DNA from 2 places in the Streptomyces sp. NPDC047049 genome. Region 1 is predicted to be linked to the other one. Evidence: riboswitches for the same ligand, from Rfam matches in the RefSeq annotation. Region 1 holds a riboswitch; the other holds the start of a gene.
The links. A riboswitch is a leader RNA that binds a small molecule or an ion and turns the genes downstream of it on or off. The one in region 1 is predicted to bind thiamine pyrophosphate.

Region 1 (7,248 bases):
CTCCCCGGAGTGGTCGACGGGGCGCAGGCGCTCAAGTACCAGCAGGGCACCGGCGCACACCACCATCAAGAGGGTCGACAGGGCCATCGCCTGCCCGTAGTTGAGCTCTCCCGCACGTCCCAGCAGACGTGCCACGGCGACCGGCAGCGTCGGCTGGTCCGGCCGCGCGATGAAGACCGTCGCGCCGAACTCGCCGAGGGAGACGGCGAAGGCGAAGCCTGCGGCGATCAGCAGGGCCCGCCGCACCATCGGCAGGTCGACCTCGCGCCACACCCGCCACGGCGAGGCACCGAGCACGGCGGCCGCCTCCCGCAGCCGTCCGTCGACCGCTCGCAGGACCGGCAGCATCGTCCGGACCACGAACGGCACCCCCACCAGCGCCTGGGCGAGCGGCACCAGCCACCACGACGCGCGCAGGTCGAGCGGCGGCGTGTCGAGACTGATCAGGAATCCGAACCCGACGGTCACCGCGGACACCCCCAGGGGCAGCATCAGCAGGGCGTCGAAGCCCCGGACGAACCGGCTGACCAGGGCCGTCCGCCCGGACGGGCCCCTGCCCAGCCGGGGGAGGGTCAGCGCGGCGGCCGCCAGTCCGCCCACCACCAGCGCGATCGCCGTGGCGGCAGCCCCGTAGGCGAGGGAGTTCCACAGGGCGTCCAGGGGCGCGACAGCGAAGGTGCTGTCGGCGTTCGCGGCCGACCGCAGCGAGGTGTAGAACACCGCTCCGTAGCCGTCCGGCCCGGCGAACGACCGCTCCACGAGGACGAGGAGCGGCACGATGAGCAGGACGGTGATGACGGCGAGCGTCCCCCACAGCAGCGTCCACTGGGCGCGGCCGCGCGGCCGGTGGGCGGTCTGCGAGGCCGGCACGAGCCGCAGGGCACTTTCCCGGCGGCGCACCGTCCAGGCGTGCAGCGCCAGCACGCCCAGCACCGCCGCGAACTGGACCATGGTGAGGACGGCGGCCGCCGGCAGGTCCAGGAACTCCGCGGTCTGCCGGTAGATCTCCACCTCCAGCGTCGCGAAGGTGGGCCCGCCGAGAATCTGCACCACCCCGAAGGAGGTGAAGGTGAAGAGGAAGACCATGAGCGCGGCGGCCGCGACGGCGGGCCCCAGGGCGGGCAGGGTCACCCTCCGCCAGGCCGCGAACCGTCCGGCCCCCAGCATCCGCGCCGCCTCTTCCTGACGCGGGTCGAGCTGGGCCCAGAGCCCGCCGACGGTCCGGACGACCACGGCGTAGTTGAAGAACACATGCGCGAGCAGGATCGCCCACACCGAGGTGTCCAGGCGCAGGCCCCAGAGGTCGTCCAGCAGCCCGCCCCGTCCCGCCAGCGCCAGGAAGGCCGAGCCGACGACGACGGTCGGCAGCACGAACGGCACCGCCACCACGGCCCGCAGCACTTGCTTGCCGGGGAAGTCGAACCGCGCGAAGACATAGGCACCGGGCAGCGCGATCAGCAGGGTCAGCCCCGTGGAGGCCGCCGCCTGCCAGACGGTGAACCACAGCACATGGACGATGTCCGGGTCGCTCAGCACAGCACCGAACCGGCCGAGCTGCCACCGCCCGCCGTCCTTGAGCCCGCGTCCGACGATCGCCACCACCGGATAGGCGAAGAACAGCGCGAAGAAGGCGAGCGGCACCGCCATCAGGCCGAGCCGCGCCGCCGTTCCCCGTACGGGCCGCGGGCGCCGGCCGCGGACTACTTCAGAACGAGCGAGGACCACTGCTTGATCCACTGTTCGCGGTTCTTGGTGATCGTCCCGGGCGGCAGCGTCGTGGGCTTGTCGATCTTCGTGCCGTACTTGGTGAACAGCTGCGGCACCGTGGCGTCCTCACGTGCCGGGTTGACGAACATCTGCAGCGGTACGTCCTCCTGGAACTTCTTGGTCAGCAAGAAGTCCAGCAGCGCCTTGCCGCCCTTCTCGTTCTCCGCTCCCTTGAGCAGGCCGCCGAATTCGATCTGGCGGAAGCAGGTGCCCGTCGCGATCCCGGTCGGCGCCTCCTTGGGCGCGGGCTTCTTGCCCAGCACCTCGGCCGGCGGGCTGGAGGCGTAGGAGACCACCAGCGGCTTGTCGCCCTTGCGCTTGCCGGCCGCGGATCCCGTGAACCGCTCGTAGTACGCCTGTTCCCAGCCGTCGACGACCTCGACGCCATTGGCCTTGAGCTTCTTCCAGTAGTTCTGCCAGCCGGCCGGCCCGTACTTCGCGATGGTGCCGAGCTGGAAGGCGAGCCCCGGGGAGGAGGTGGCGGAGTTCTCCGTCACGAGCAGCCCCTTGTACCGGGGCTTGAGCAGATCGTCGAAGGTCTTGGGCGGCGGGGTCTTGTGCCGGGCGAAGTAGCCGCGGTCGTAGTTGACGCAGATGTCGCCGTAGTCGAGCGGGGTGACGCGGTGCTCGCCCTTGTCGAGCTGCAGCCCGGCCGGCACGTCCGCCAGCCCCTTGGCCCGGTACGGGCTGAAGAGCCCTTCGTGCAGCCCGCGCGAGAGCAGCGTGTTGTCGATACCGAAGAACACATCGCCCTGTGGATTGCCCTTGGACAGGATCGCCTGGTTGACGGCCTTCCCGGCATCCCCGCCCTTGAGGATCCTGACCTTGTAGCCGCTCTCCTTCTCGAAGGCGCTCAGGACCGATTTGGAGACGTTGAACGAGTCATGGCTGACGAGCGTGACGGTCTTGGCGTCCGCGCCCCCGTCCGGGCCGCCGCAGGCGGCCAGCGCCGACATGCCGACCGCGGCGACGACCGCCGTGGCGGTGATTCTGCTCGTGGTGCTCACTGATTTCCTCCTGGCTGGCCAGGAAGAGACGCGGCCCCGCCCGGTGCCCACGGCTCTCTGCGTCCGAGGACGCAGGGCGCGGACCCCGGGCGGGGCGCAACAGCATGAGTGACGACCGAACTTCCTACCCGGAATGACCCGGGCGAGGTTCAAGGGTCTGCGGGCACCGTAGAGGTCTACGACGCTTCCGCACTCTCAGCGCTGTGGCGCTCCCCTGTCGGATGTGGTGCATTTGTTCGATCACACAGTACCAGCGGGCGGTCAGCGTTCCGAGGCCGCGAGCTGGCCGCAGGCGCCGTCGATCTCCTGGCCGCGGGTGTCGCGGACGGTCACCGGTACGCCGTGTGCCTCGATGGCCTGGACGAACGCCCGCTCGTCCTCGGGGCGCGAGGCGGTCCACTTCGATCCGGGCGTCGGATTCAGCGGAATGAGGTTCACATGGACGCGCTTGCCCTTCAGCAGCCGTCCCAGCAGGTCACCACGCCACGCCTGGTCGTTGATGTCCCGGATCAGCGCATACTCGATCGAGATCCGCCGCCCGGACTTCTCCGCGTACTCCCAGGCGGCGTCCAGCACCTCACGCACCTTCCAGCGCGTGTTGACGGGCACCAGGGTGTCGCGCAGCTCGTCATCGGGCGCATGCAGCGACACCGCCAGCCGGCACTTGAATCCTTCATCGGCGAACCGCAGCATCGCCGGCACCAGCCCGACCGTCGAGACGGTGATCCCCCGCTGGGACAGCCCCAGCCCGTCGGGCTCGGGGTCGGTCAGCCGCCGGATCGCCCCGACCACCCGCTTGTAGTTGGCGAGCGGCTCGCCCATCCCCATGAAGACGATGTTCGACAGCCGCGCGGGCCCGCCCGGCACCTCGCCGTCGCGCAGCGCACGCATCCCGTCGACGATCTGGTGCACGATCTCGGCGGTCGACAGGTTACGGTCCAGGCCCGCCTGCCCCGTCGCGCAGAACGGGCAGTTCATTCCGCACCCGGCCTGCGAGGAGATGCACATGGTGACCCGGTCCGGGTAGCGCATCAGCACGGACTCGACGAGCGTGCCGTCGTGCATCTTCCACAGCGTCTTGCGCGTGGTGTCGTCGTCACACGAGATGTGCCGGACGACCTTCATCAGGTCCGGCAGCAGCTCGGCCGCCAGCTTCTCGCGCGCCGCCGCCGGGATGTCGGTCCACTGCGCCGGGTCGTGCGCATAGCGGGCGAAGTAGTGCTGCGACAGCTGCTTGGCGCGAAACGGCTTCTCCCCGATCGCGGCCACCGCTTCGCGACGCTCGACGGGACTGAGATCGGCAAGGTGCCGCGGAGGCTTCTTGGCCCCGCGCGGCGCGACGAAAGTGAGTTCTCCGGGTGCAGGCATGGTGCGTCCAGTGTGGCAGATCGTTTACGGGAGCCCAGGTCGGAGCGGTGAACGGGCGGTCACCCGCTGTTGTCCTCTGTCATGGACGACCGACCGCGTCATCGATCCACACGCCAAGAGCCGCCGGGAAGCCACCAAGATCGGCAATCCCACGCGGCCGCATTGTCGGCATGGTCACGGGGCCGGGAGCGAACAAATGACGCCGGCGCTTCTTTGCCGTCACGCGCATTCCTGCTGCCGTTCACTGCTGTTGATGTCCTGACGACCCGGCCCCTGCTGTCCGCGCCGCTTCCGGAGCGAGACGGGCGGGCCGGCCTCCCACGAGGACGAGCAGGATTCCTGCCGCGGCAGCATCAACTGGTCGGCTAGCATGGCATGTTGACTGTCCTACCTACTCAAGGAAGCCTGATGACCGGTCCCGGCAGCGACAGCTTCACCTGGCATCAGCTTCCGCCCTTTTTCCGAGATGCTGACACAGGCTCCATTCGCTCGAAGCGCCGCTATTTCGGTCAACTCCGCCTGACACTCCTTCTGTTATTCCTGGCGGCAGCCGTCGGCACCACGACGCTCAAATTCCGCGGTAACGGGATCGACTGGGCGGGTCTTGTCGCCTCCTTGGCTTTCATTTCCTCCATCCTGGTCCGGCTCTACATCGTGGAGCAACGAGATGAGCGGCGCTGGTACGAGTGCCGGGCCGCCGCCGAATCATGCAAGACGCTAGCCTGGCGCTACGCGGTGTGCGGAGACCCCTTCCCTGAATCCATGCCGGCGGTCGAGGCCCGGCGTCTCTTCATCAACAGACTCCGGGAGATCAGCCTCGGTCTCGATATCGTCGACGTGTCTGCCGGACTCGACGTCAACGAGGCGATGGAACGCTGCCGGGCCGCCGGCAGAGACGAGCGCATCGCGACCTACAAAAGCAATCGCCTGATGGAACAAGTCGAGTGGTACGCGAGGATGGCCAAACTGCGCGACAGGCAGTCCCGTACCTGGCGGAGTGTTGCTCTTGCCGGGGAAATGATCGGCGTCGTCGCCGGTGCGGTGAAGGCATACGGCGTGGTTTCCATCGATTTGCTCGGTGTGGTCAGTGCGGGAGTTGCCGGAGTCACCGCATGGTTCCAGGCACAGCGGCTGGAGACAGAAGCCTCCGCATACAGCCTGACCGCGCGGGAGATCAGGCACATTCTCTCTCTCACGGATGAATCCGCGGACGCGGAGTCCTGGGGCAAATTCGTCGACCAGGCGGAAGCCGCCATCTCACGAGAGCACACCATGTGGGCGTCGGGCCGTACGGGCAACGTGGGACTGACAGGCTGAAGAGCTCTTTCCGTCGGCCGTGCCGAATTTCTCCTGAGATCGGCTCAATGAGTGGCGTTCGCGGACCGGACCGGCGTGCTCCAGCAACGTTCCGAACCAGCCCTGTACCCCTTTGGGCGTCACGGGTGGCGACAGAAGGCTGGAGACGATGTTCGGGCGAAGGAAATTCCTCATGGCCGGCGCCACGGCCGGCGCTTTGGGGGGCGCGGGCATGCTGCTCTCACGGGGCGTCCTGGGAGCTCAGGACGATGCGTCGCCGGTTCACGGGACAGGGTCCGCGGACAGCGCGGTGCCGCAGACCCCTCCACTGGAGAGGTACGTCGATCCGCTGCCCAGGCCGGTGACGGCCATTTCGGATCCTTCCGTGTATCCGGGCGCCGACTACTACGAGATCACGATGCGGCAGGGCTCATGGCGCTTCCACCGGGATCTCGCGCCGGCCACCGTATGGGGCTACTGGGCCACGAACCCGCACGATCCCCGCAAGCCGATCGGCATGGGCTATCTGGGGCCGACCCTCAGCGTGACCCGAGACCACCCGACGGTCGTCAAATACCGCAACGAGCTGCCGACCACCCACCTGTTCCCATCCGTGATCGACAGTATTCGCAGCGGGGACCCTCAGCTCGCCCCGAGCCCTCCGCCTCCCTACAAGAGCGCACCGCCTTTTCCGCCGCCTATCAACGTGTGGAACGTCGTGCACCAGCACGGCGGTTTCACGGCACCGCAATCCGACGGCATGCCGCTGCATTCCTTCAGCCCGGACGGCTTCCACGCCGAGTCCTACACCACCCTGGACCCGGGCCGGGTCAAGCCCAACGAAGCGATCTGCGCCTACACCAATCACGACCGCTCGTGCATGCTCTGGTATCACGATCACGCCATGGGGATGACCAGCGTCAACGTCTATGCGGGCCTCGCCGGTCTCTACCTCATCCGTGACCCCGCCGACGAACGGCTCGGGCTGCCGCGAGGCGAATTCGAGGTCCCCCTCATCCTGCAGGACCGGACCTTCCACCGGGACGGCTCACTCGCCTACACCATGGCCCAGAGGGAGGGCGAGGACACCCCGGTGGTCAACGGAAAGGCGTACCCCTTTCTGGCGGTCGAGCCGCGACGCTACCGGCTGCGCATTCTCAACGCTTCGAACGAGCGTTTCTGGCGGCTGAGGTTCGACGTTCCCAGGGACGTACTGCCCCAGCCCACGCTGCCGTTCTGGCTGATCGGCACCGACGGCGGCTTCCGTGCTCCGTTGCAGATGCTGAACTTCCTGATTTCGCCCGCCGAACGGTACGACCTGATCGTCGACTTCAGCCAGATGCTCAGGGGCACGAACATCACGTTGTCGAACTACCACGCGCCGGTCCACTACCCCGGCATGCCCGGCATGGGGCCGGTGATTTCGGAAGACAGCCGATCGACGCGGCCGCCTACCAGGCGGATTACGAAAAGTGGCTTGACGGCGGCCGCAGGCCGGAAGACCGACCGGTGCTGGCGAACTATCTCACCGGCCCACCGAGCCCCCCGGACCCGGACGAAGCACGGTCCGACAAGGACACCTTCAAGTCCTATCCGGAGACGGTGACCGGAATCATCGTTCAGGAATTCACTCCGCCGACGGATACGATCGCGTCGATCCGGACAGCGGCACAAAACTCCCGGCGACGTACGTCCACCACTGCCACATCCTCGAACACGAGGACGACGGCCTGATGCGCCCCTGGACAATCGTCGCCCACGACGACCACCACGGCACCGAACAGGGCGGCGGCCACGGGCACGGACACTG
Region 2 (7,248 bases), on a different contig from region 1:
CAGCAGGGAAGCATCAGGTGAGCCGGTCGACCGGTCGCCGGCTGGGGCGGGCGGGCATCCGGGACGTGGCCGCCGCAGCCGGGGTGTCGATCACGACTGTCTCCGACGCGCTCAACGGCAAGGGCCGGCTTCCGGACGCCACCCGTAGCCATGTCCGCGAGGTGGCCGACCGGCTGGGTTACCGCCCGTCCGCAGCCGCCCGCACCCTCCGTACGGGCAAGTCGGGGCTCCTCGGCCTGACCGTGACCACGTACGGGGACGAACCTTTCACCTTCACCGAGTTCGCGTACTTCGCCGAGATGGCCAGAGCGGCCACCTCCGCGGCCCTGGCCCGGGGCTATGCGCTGGTCATCCTCCCCGCGACCTCCCGACACGACGTGTGGTCCAACGTCGCCCTGGACGGCACCGTCGTCATCGACCCCGCCGACGGCGACCCCGTCGTCACCGAGCTCGTCCGGCACGGCATCCCCGTCGTCTCCGACGGCCGCCCGGGCGGCACGCTGCCCGTCACCGGCTGGGTCGACAACGATCACGAGGCGGCCGTCCTCGGTCTGCTCGACCATCTCGCCGACGCCGGCGCCCGTCGCATCGGCCTGCTCACGGGCAACACCACCGACACCTACACCCGCCTGTCGACCACCGCCTATCTGCACTGGTGCGAGCGGGTCGGCCAGGACCCGGTGTACGAGTCCTACCCGGCACACGACCCGTGCGCCGGGGCCGTCGCCGCCGACCGGCTGCTGGCCCGCCCGGACCGCCCGGACGCCGTCTACGGGCTCTTCGACCCCAACGGCACGGACCTGCTCGCCGCCGCCCGGCGCTACGGCCTGAGAGTGCCGGAGGACCTGCTGCTGGTCTGCTGCAGCGAGTCCACCCTCTATGCCGCCACCGAACCGCCCGTCACCACGCTGTCCCTCAAACCGCGCCGCATCGGCACCGCCGTCGTACAGATCCTCATCGACGCCATCGAAGGGCTCGACAACGGCCGGCCCGTCGAACAGGTGATACCGACCGATCTGATCGTCCGGGCCTCGTCGCAGCGGCGCCCCCCGAGAACGACCATCAGCCCGCCGCGAGGGCCCACCGGCGACTGAGCGTGCTCCCACATACGAGCGACGGTGTGATCACTTCTACGAGGAAAAAACAGGGCGATCCCGGGATAAATCCGCTGCGAATGCCGGGCTTCGGCGGATTGATCACCCCCGGGTGCGTCACAACCCGCGATCGGCATTCCTATGATGGGCGCACGACACCGCGGACCGCCGTCGACCAGGCAAAGGTCCGAGAGGTGCACGGCGGCGCGACGGTGGAGGGGTCGATGACTCAGGGGGCCAGTCAGGGACCCATGGTGTGGACCATGGCGGGAGAAACTCCGGCGTCTGTTCCGCCGCCAGGAGTTCCCTCCGGCACGTCCGCCGGGTCCCCCGTGCCGCCTGCCGGCCCGCCGCTCCACCTGCCCGCCGGCACCCCGGCCGCGCCTCCCGCCGCACCCCCCGTGGTGCCGCCTGCCGCGCCGCCCGCCGAGCTGCCCGAGGAGTACACGCCGACCGCGCGTGACCTCCCGGTCATCGAGCCCGGGCGCACGGACACCCTCATCGACCACCCCGCCGTCGTCCCGGTGCCCGAACCGGCCCAGGACCCCGACGCGCCCGAGGGCATGGGGCCCCTGTATGTCGTCGGTGATGTGCACGGCTACTACGACGAGCTGCGCGAGGCGCTTGCCGCCGAGGGCCTGATCGACGCCGACGGCAACTGGGCGGCCGGCAATGCCCGGCTCTGGTTCCTCGGCGACTTCACCGACCGCGGCCCGGACGGCATCGGCGTCATCGACCTCGTCATGCAGCTCTCAGCAGAGGCCGCGGCGGCCGGCGGCTACTGCAAGGCCCTGATGGGCAACCACGAACTCCTGCTGCTGGGGGCCAAGCGGTTCGGCGACACCCCCGTACAGTCCGGCGCGGGCACCGCCTCCTTCCAGGCGGCCTGGCTCCTCAACGGCGGCCAGAAGACCGATATGGACCGTCTGGAGGACCACCACCTCCAGTGGATGGCCCGCCTGGACGCCGTGATGGAGGAGGACGGGCATCTGCTCGTGCACTCCGACACCACTGCCTACCTCGAATACGGCGACTCCATCGAGGCCGTCAACGACACCGTCCACGACGTGCTCACCCGCAGCGACGCGGACGAAGTCTGGGATCTGTTCCGCAAGTTCACCAAACGCTTCGCCTTCCGCGACGAGGACGGCTCGGACGCCGTACGCGAACTCCTCGATGCCTATGGCGGCGACCGCGTCGTACACGGCCACAGCCCGATCCCCTATCTGCTGGGCGAGGTCGGCACCGAGGAGGGCGAGAGCGAAAGCGTGGCGGTCGACGGTCCGCATGTCTACGCGGACGGTCTGGCCATCGCCATGGACGGCGGTATCACCATGGCCGGAAAGCTTTTGGTCGTTCAACTTCCGCTGGCCGGCTGAACGTTATCGGGGCAGGCGTACGGAAGAGCGGACGGCGGGCGGACGGCACACCGCAGGGGTCGGCACGGGCGGAATCCGGTCGTGGCATTACTCAAATTCCGTAAACTCTCTGTCACCCCGCGCCGCAGTCGCTCTACCATCGGACTATCCGTAGCAGGCTCTCCTCCGTTTCCGCCCACTGCCCGGCCAACGCCGGCCGTACGGCCCTACGGAGCATCGGGGGATCCACATGAACAGCGCTCCGCACCTGCTGAACGAGGACCGCGCGGAATTCGCGCGGATCCTTGATGAGGCGCTGCGTACCGCCGCATACCGCCCGGACGACTTCACCGCCGCCACGGGAAATCACCTCAACAACGAGCAGTTGCGCACGATGGCGCTCAGCGCGACCACCGCCATCGCCGCGTGCGCCACGGCCGAATACCAACGCTATGTACAGCTCCGCACCGAGTGGCGCACACCGACACCCGCGTCCTCCCCCGTCGCGGCGGGCGACGGGGAGCAGAGCCTGGCGGCCGACGGGAGACCGGGACCGGCCACCGCCATGGCCCCGGGCGAGGCCGAAACCGCCGGCGCCGGGCTCACCGCCATGGTCGCCGTCCTCGCGCCCGTCCTCGCCGGCATCGCCGCGGTGCTCTTCCTCCTCCTCGGTTATGTGCTGCGCGCCATCAGCACCGACAAGTCCTTGGCGCAGCCACTGATCAACGTCGGCTGGATCTTCGCGGCACTGACCGCCGCGGGGACCCTGGTCGCGATGGCCGGACTCCTCGTCACCGCGGTGCGCAACGGCTCGTCCCCCCAGGTCGCCAGAGCCGGCGAACTGGGCGAGGTGCTGGACGACGCCCGTGAGGAGTGGCGCCGCGCCCTCCTGGAGCGCGGTGTGCTGCCCTTTCTCCGTGAGGCCCTGGCCGACCCCACGGCCACTCCGGACGACGACCCGGTCCGCTATGTCCCGCGCCGCACTCCACCGCCCGAAAGCCGGATCCCCACCCTCGGCTACACCCGCCCCGAGTTCACCAGCCCCGACAGCGGCTCTTCGGGTTCCCGCCCGCGCTACTCCAGCCCGGACTTCACCAGCCCGGATTACGGGGGACCGGAGCACCGGACGGATTAGGGCCCGGGGCGGCGGCCCGGCGCCCTGAGGGGCACCGGAGGACGGGCATCGCCGCACCGTGGGCAGGCGGAAGGCCCCCGCCTTTCGGTGGGGGCCTTCTTCCAGAGGCGGCCGAAGGAGCGGCGTCCGGGCGTCCGAAGCAGCGAGGCCCGAAGGAACGCCGTCCGAAGGCGGGCTACTCCGCGAGTGGCAGATACACGCGGTTGCCCGCGGCCGCGAACTCCTTCGACTTCTCGGCCATTCCGGCCTCGGGGTCGATCGCCAGGTCACCCCCGTGTTCACGGCGGATGTCCTGGCTGATCTTCATCGAGCAGAACTTCGGGCCGCACATCGAGCAGAAGTGGGCCGTCTTCGCCGGCTCGGCGGGCAGCGTTTCGTCGTGGAAGGCGCGGGCCGTGTCCGGGTCGAGGGCCAGGTTGAACTGGTCCTCCCAGCGGAACTCGAAGCGGGCATCGGAGAGCGCGTCATCCCATTCCTGGGCGCCCGGGTGCCCCTTGGCCAGGTCTGCCGCATGAGCCGCGATCTTGTACGTGATGACGCCGGTCTTGACGTCGTCGCGGTCCGGGAGGCCCAGATGCTCCTTGGGCGTGACGTAGCAGAGCATGGCGGTGCCCCACCACGCGATCATCGCCGCTCCGATACCGGAGGTGATGTGGTCGTAGGCGGGGGCGATATCGGTGGTCAGCGGGCCGAGTGTGTAGAACGGGGCCTCCTCGCAGATCTCCTGCTGGAGGTCGATGTTCTCCTTGATCTTGTGCATCGGGACGTGTCCCGGGCCCTCGATCATCGTCTGCACGCCGTGCCGCTTGGCGATGGTGTTCAGCTCACCGAGCGTCCGCAGCTCCGCGAACTGCGCCTCGTCGTTGGCGTCCGCGATGGACCCGGGCCGCAGGCCGTCACCGAGCGAGTAGGTGACGTCGTACGAGGCAAGGATCTCGCAGAGCTCCTCGAAGTGCGTGTAGAGGAACGACTCCTTGTGGTGCGCCAGGCACCAGGCCGCCATGATCGAGCCGCCTCGCGAGACGATGCCGGTCTTACGGCGGGCCGTCAGGGGCACGTAACGGAGCAGCACACCGGCGTGCACCGTCATGTAGTCGACGCCCTGTTCGGCCTGCTCGATGACGGTGTCCTTGTAGATCTCCCAGGTCAGCTCCTCGGCCTTGCCGTCGACCTTCTCCAGTGCCTGGTAGAGGGGCACGGTGCCGATGGGGACGGGGGAGTTGCGCAGCACCCATTCCCGGGTGGTGTGGATATTGCGCCCGGTGGAGAGGTCCATGACCGTATCGGCGCCCCAGCGAGTCGCCCAGGTCATCTTCTCCACCTCCTCCTCGATGGAGGAAGTGACCGCCGAATTGCCGATGTTGGCGTTCACCTTCACCAGGAAGTTCTTGCCGATGATCATCGGCTCGATCTCCGGGTGGTTGATGTTCGACGGCAGGACCGCGCGTCCGGCCGCAATCTCGTCGCGGACGAACTCGGGGGTGACGTTCTCGCGGAGGGCGACATACTCCATCTCCGCGGTGATCTCGCCGCGCTGCGCGTAGGCGAGCTGGGTGACCGCGGCGCCGTCACGGCCGCGGCGCGGCTGGCGGGGGCGGCCCGGGAAGACAGCGTCGAGGTTCTTGAGCCCGCCGCGCGGCGAGGTGTGCTTGAGGCCGTCGTCCTCGGGCCGCAGGGGACGCCCCGCGTACTCCTCGGTGTCGCCGCGGGCGATGATCCAGTTCTCCCGCAGCGGCGCCAGACCACGACGGACGTCGGTATCGATATGGGGATCAGTGTACGGCCCTGACGTGTCGTAGAGCGTCACGTCGTTGCCGTTGGTGAGGTGCACCCGCCGGACCGGGACCCGAAGATCGGGGCGCGATCCGGAGACATAGCCCTTGTGCCAGCCGATCTGCGGCTCACTGCTGCCGCCGGCACCGTTTCCGTTTTCGGGCGTGCGTGCATCCTGCAGAGTCATGAGACCCAACTCCCTACGCCGGCATTACCCGGTAACAGGTTCAGCGGTCGACGCAGCGGCATTCGTCCCTGGGCGTTTCACGTGAAACGCCGCCGGGACGAAGGTCAGCGCCCTCTCAGCCCGGTGCTCCGAGCTCCCGCGATTGCAAAGGTGGCACCACGGTAGCGGCCGATGCGCCGGAGTGAACAGGGGGCCCCGAGTTCTTGCAATGATCGGGTGGTGAGCCCACACGAGTCCCGCCACCCTGCCGCCGTGCACTCACACGCGCACGGCCATGGCCCTGCCGCGCCCGTCTCCCGGCATCTGCGCAAGGTCATCGCGGCAGTACTGATCCCCTTTGCCGCCGCGGTGGCCGTCGGTCTGGTCGTGCTCTGGCCGGGCGGCGCACCTCCCCACAAGCCGTCCGGCGTCGGCTTCGACCAGCCCACGGAGCAGGCCCGAGTCATCAAAGTGGCGGAGGTGAACTGCGCGGACGTCCATGCCGAGCAGCAGCCCCAGCCCCCCTCCTCTACAGGACAGCCACCGGCCGGGGGAGGGACCAAGGGCAAGCCGTGTCAGCAGGCGACGATCAAGGTCACCACGGGAGAGAACGCCGGACGCACCTTCCAGGCGGTGGTGACGCCGGACGCCCTGCGGCACTACACCACCGGCCAGGAGGTGGTGGTGGCGTACTCCCCCAAGGCGCCGAAGGATCTGCAGTATGCGGTCAGCGATGTCGACCGGACTGTCCCGATGTGGGTACTGGCCGCCCTCTTCGCATGCGCGGTGGTGATCGTCGGCCGACTGCGTGGCGTACTGGCGCTGGTGGCGCTGGCGGCCAGCTTTGTGGTCCTGACGCTGTTCATCCTCCCGGCGATCCTGCAGGGTTCCAACCCGCTGGTGGTGGCAGTGGTCGGGGGAAGCGCGATCATGCTGATCGCGCTGTATCTGTGCCATGGCCTGACGGCCCGTACGTCGGTGGCCGTACTCGGCACGCTCGCCTCGCTGCTGCTGATCGGACTGCTCGGGTCGGTGTTCATCAACTGGGCGCTGCTGACCGGCAATACGGACGATACGACGGGGCTGGTGCACGGCCTGTACCCCGACATCGAGATCCGCGGCCTGCTGCTCGCCGGGATCATCATCGGGTCGCTGGGTGTGCTCGACGACGTGACGGTGACGCAGACCGCCGCGGTCTGGGAGCTCAGGGAGGCCGACCCGTCGGCCGGCTGGCGCAAGCTCTACGGCGCCGCCATGCGGATCGGCCGGGACCACATCGCGTCCGTCGTCAACACCCTTGTGCTGGCCTACGCGGGCGCCGCACTGCCCTTGCTTTTGCTGTTCTCGATCGCACAGAGCAGTGTCGGCACGGTTGCCACGAGCGAAGTGGTCGCCGAGGAGGTCATCCGCACGCTCGTGGGCAGCATCGGGCTGGTTGCCGCAGTGCCGCTGACGACGTTGCTGGCGGCACTGGTGGTCTCGGCGGACCGGAAGGGGCCGGGCACACCGGGCGGCGACGGCGGGCCCGGAGTCGTCCGGCAATCCGGGGCGGATTCCGGGGCCGTGGTGGGTGCCGGCATGCCGAAGTGCGCCACGGAGAGCCGCACGAGCCGTCGCGGGGGACGCGGCAGGCGCCGTAAGCGGTGAGGGGACGCAGGGACGGCTTCCGCCCCCTCCTCGGGCCGGTGCCGCGAGAGGTGCGGATGCGGACGGGCTGACGGG

Region 2: another riboswitch for thiamine pyrophosphate. It lies ahead of thiC (phosphomethylpyrimidine synthase ThiC); the one in region 1 lies ahead of ABZ851_RS18415 (thiamine ABC transporter substrate-binding protein).

Annotation. Positions count from the first base shown of each region.
Region 1 is NZ_JBEYVM010000007.1:94,269-101,516, forward strand. Features, by position in the region: gene ABZ851_RS18410 (iron ABC transporter permease) at 1-1,647, opposite strand, end outside; gene ABZ851_RS18415 (thiamine ABC transporter substrate-binding protein) at 1,701-2,774, opposite strand; TPP riboswitch at 2,878-3,000, opposite strand; gene rlmN (23S rRNA (adenine(2503)-C(2))-methyltransferase RlmN) at 3,036-4,142, opposite strand; gene ABZ851_RS18425 (DUF4231 domain-containing protein) at 4,551-5,459, shown strand; gene ABZ851_RS18430 (copper oxidase) at 5,632-7,044, shown strand; gene ABZ851_RS18435 (hypothetical protein) at 7,058-7,234, opposite strand.
Region 2 is NZ_JBEYVM010000001.1:419,903-427,150, forward strand. Features, by position in the region: gene ABZ851_RS01990 (LacI family DNA-binding transcriptional regulator) at 1-1,094, shown strand, start outside; gene ABZ851_RS01995 (metallophosphoesterase) at 1,346-2,473, shown strand; gene ABZ851_RS02000 (hypothetical protein) at 2,703-3,587, shown strand; gene thiC (phosphomethylpyrimidine synthase ThiC) at 3,763-5,547, opposite strand; TPP riboswitch at 5,541-5,697, opposite strand; gene ABZ851_RS02010 (YibE/F family protein) at 5,767-7,173, shown strand.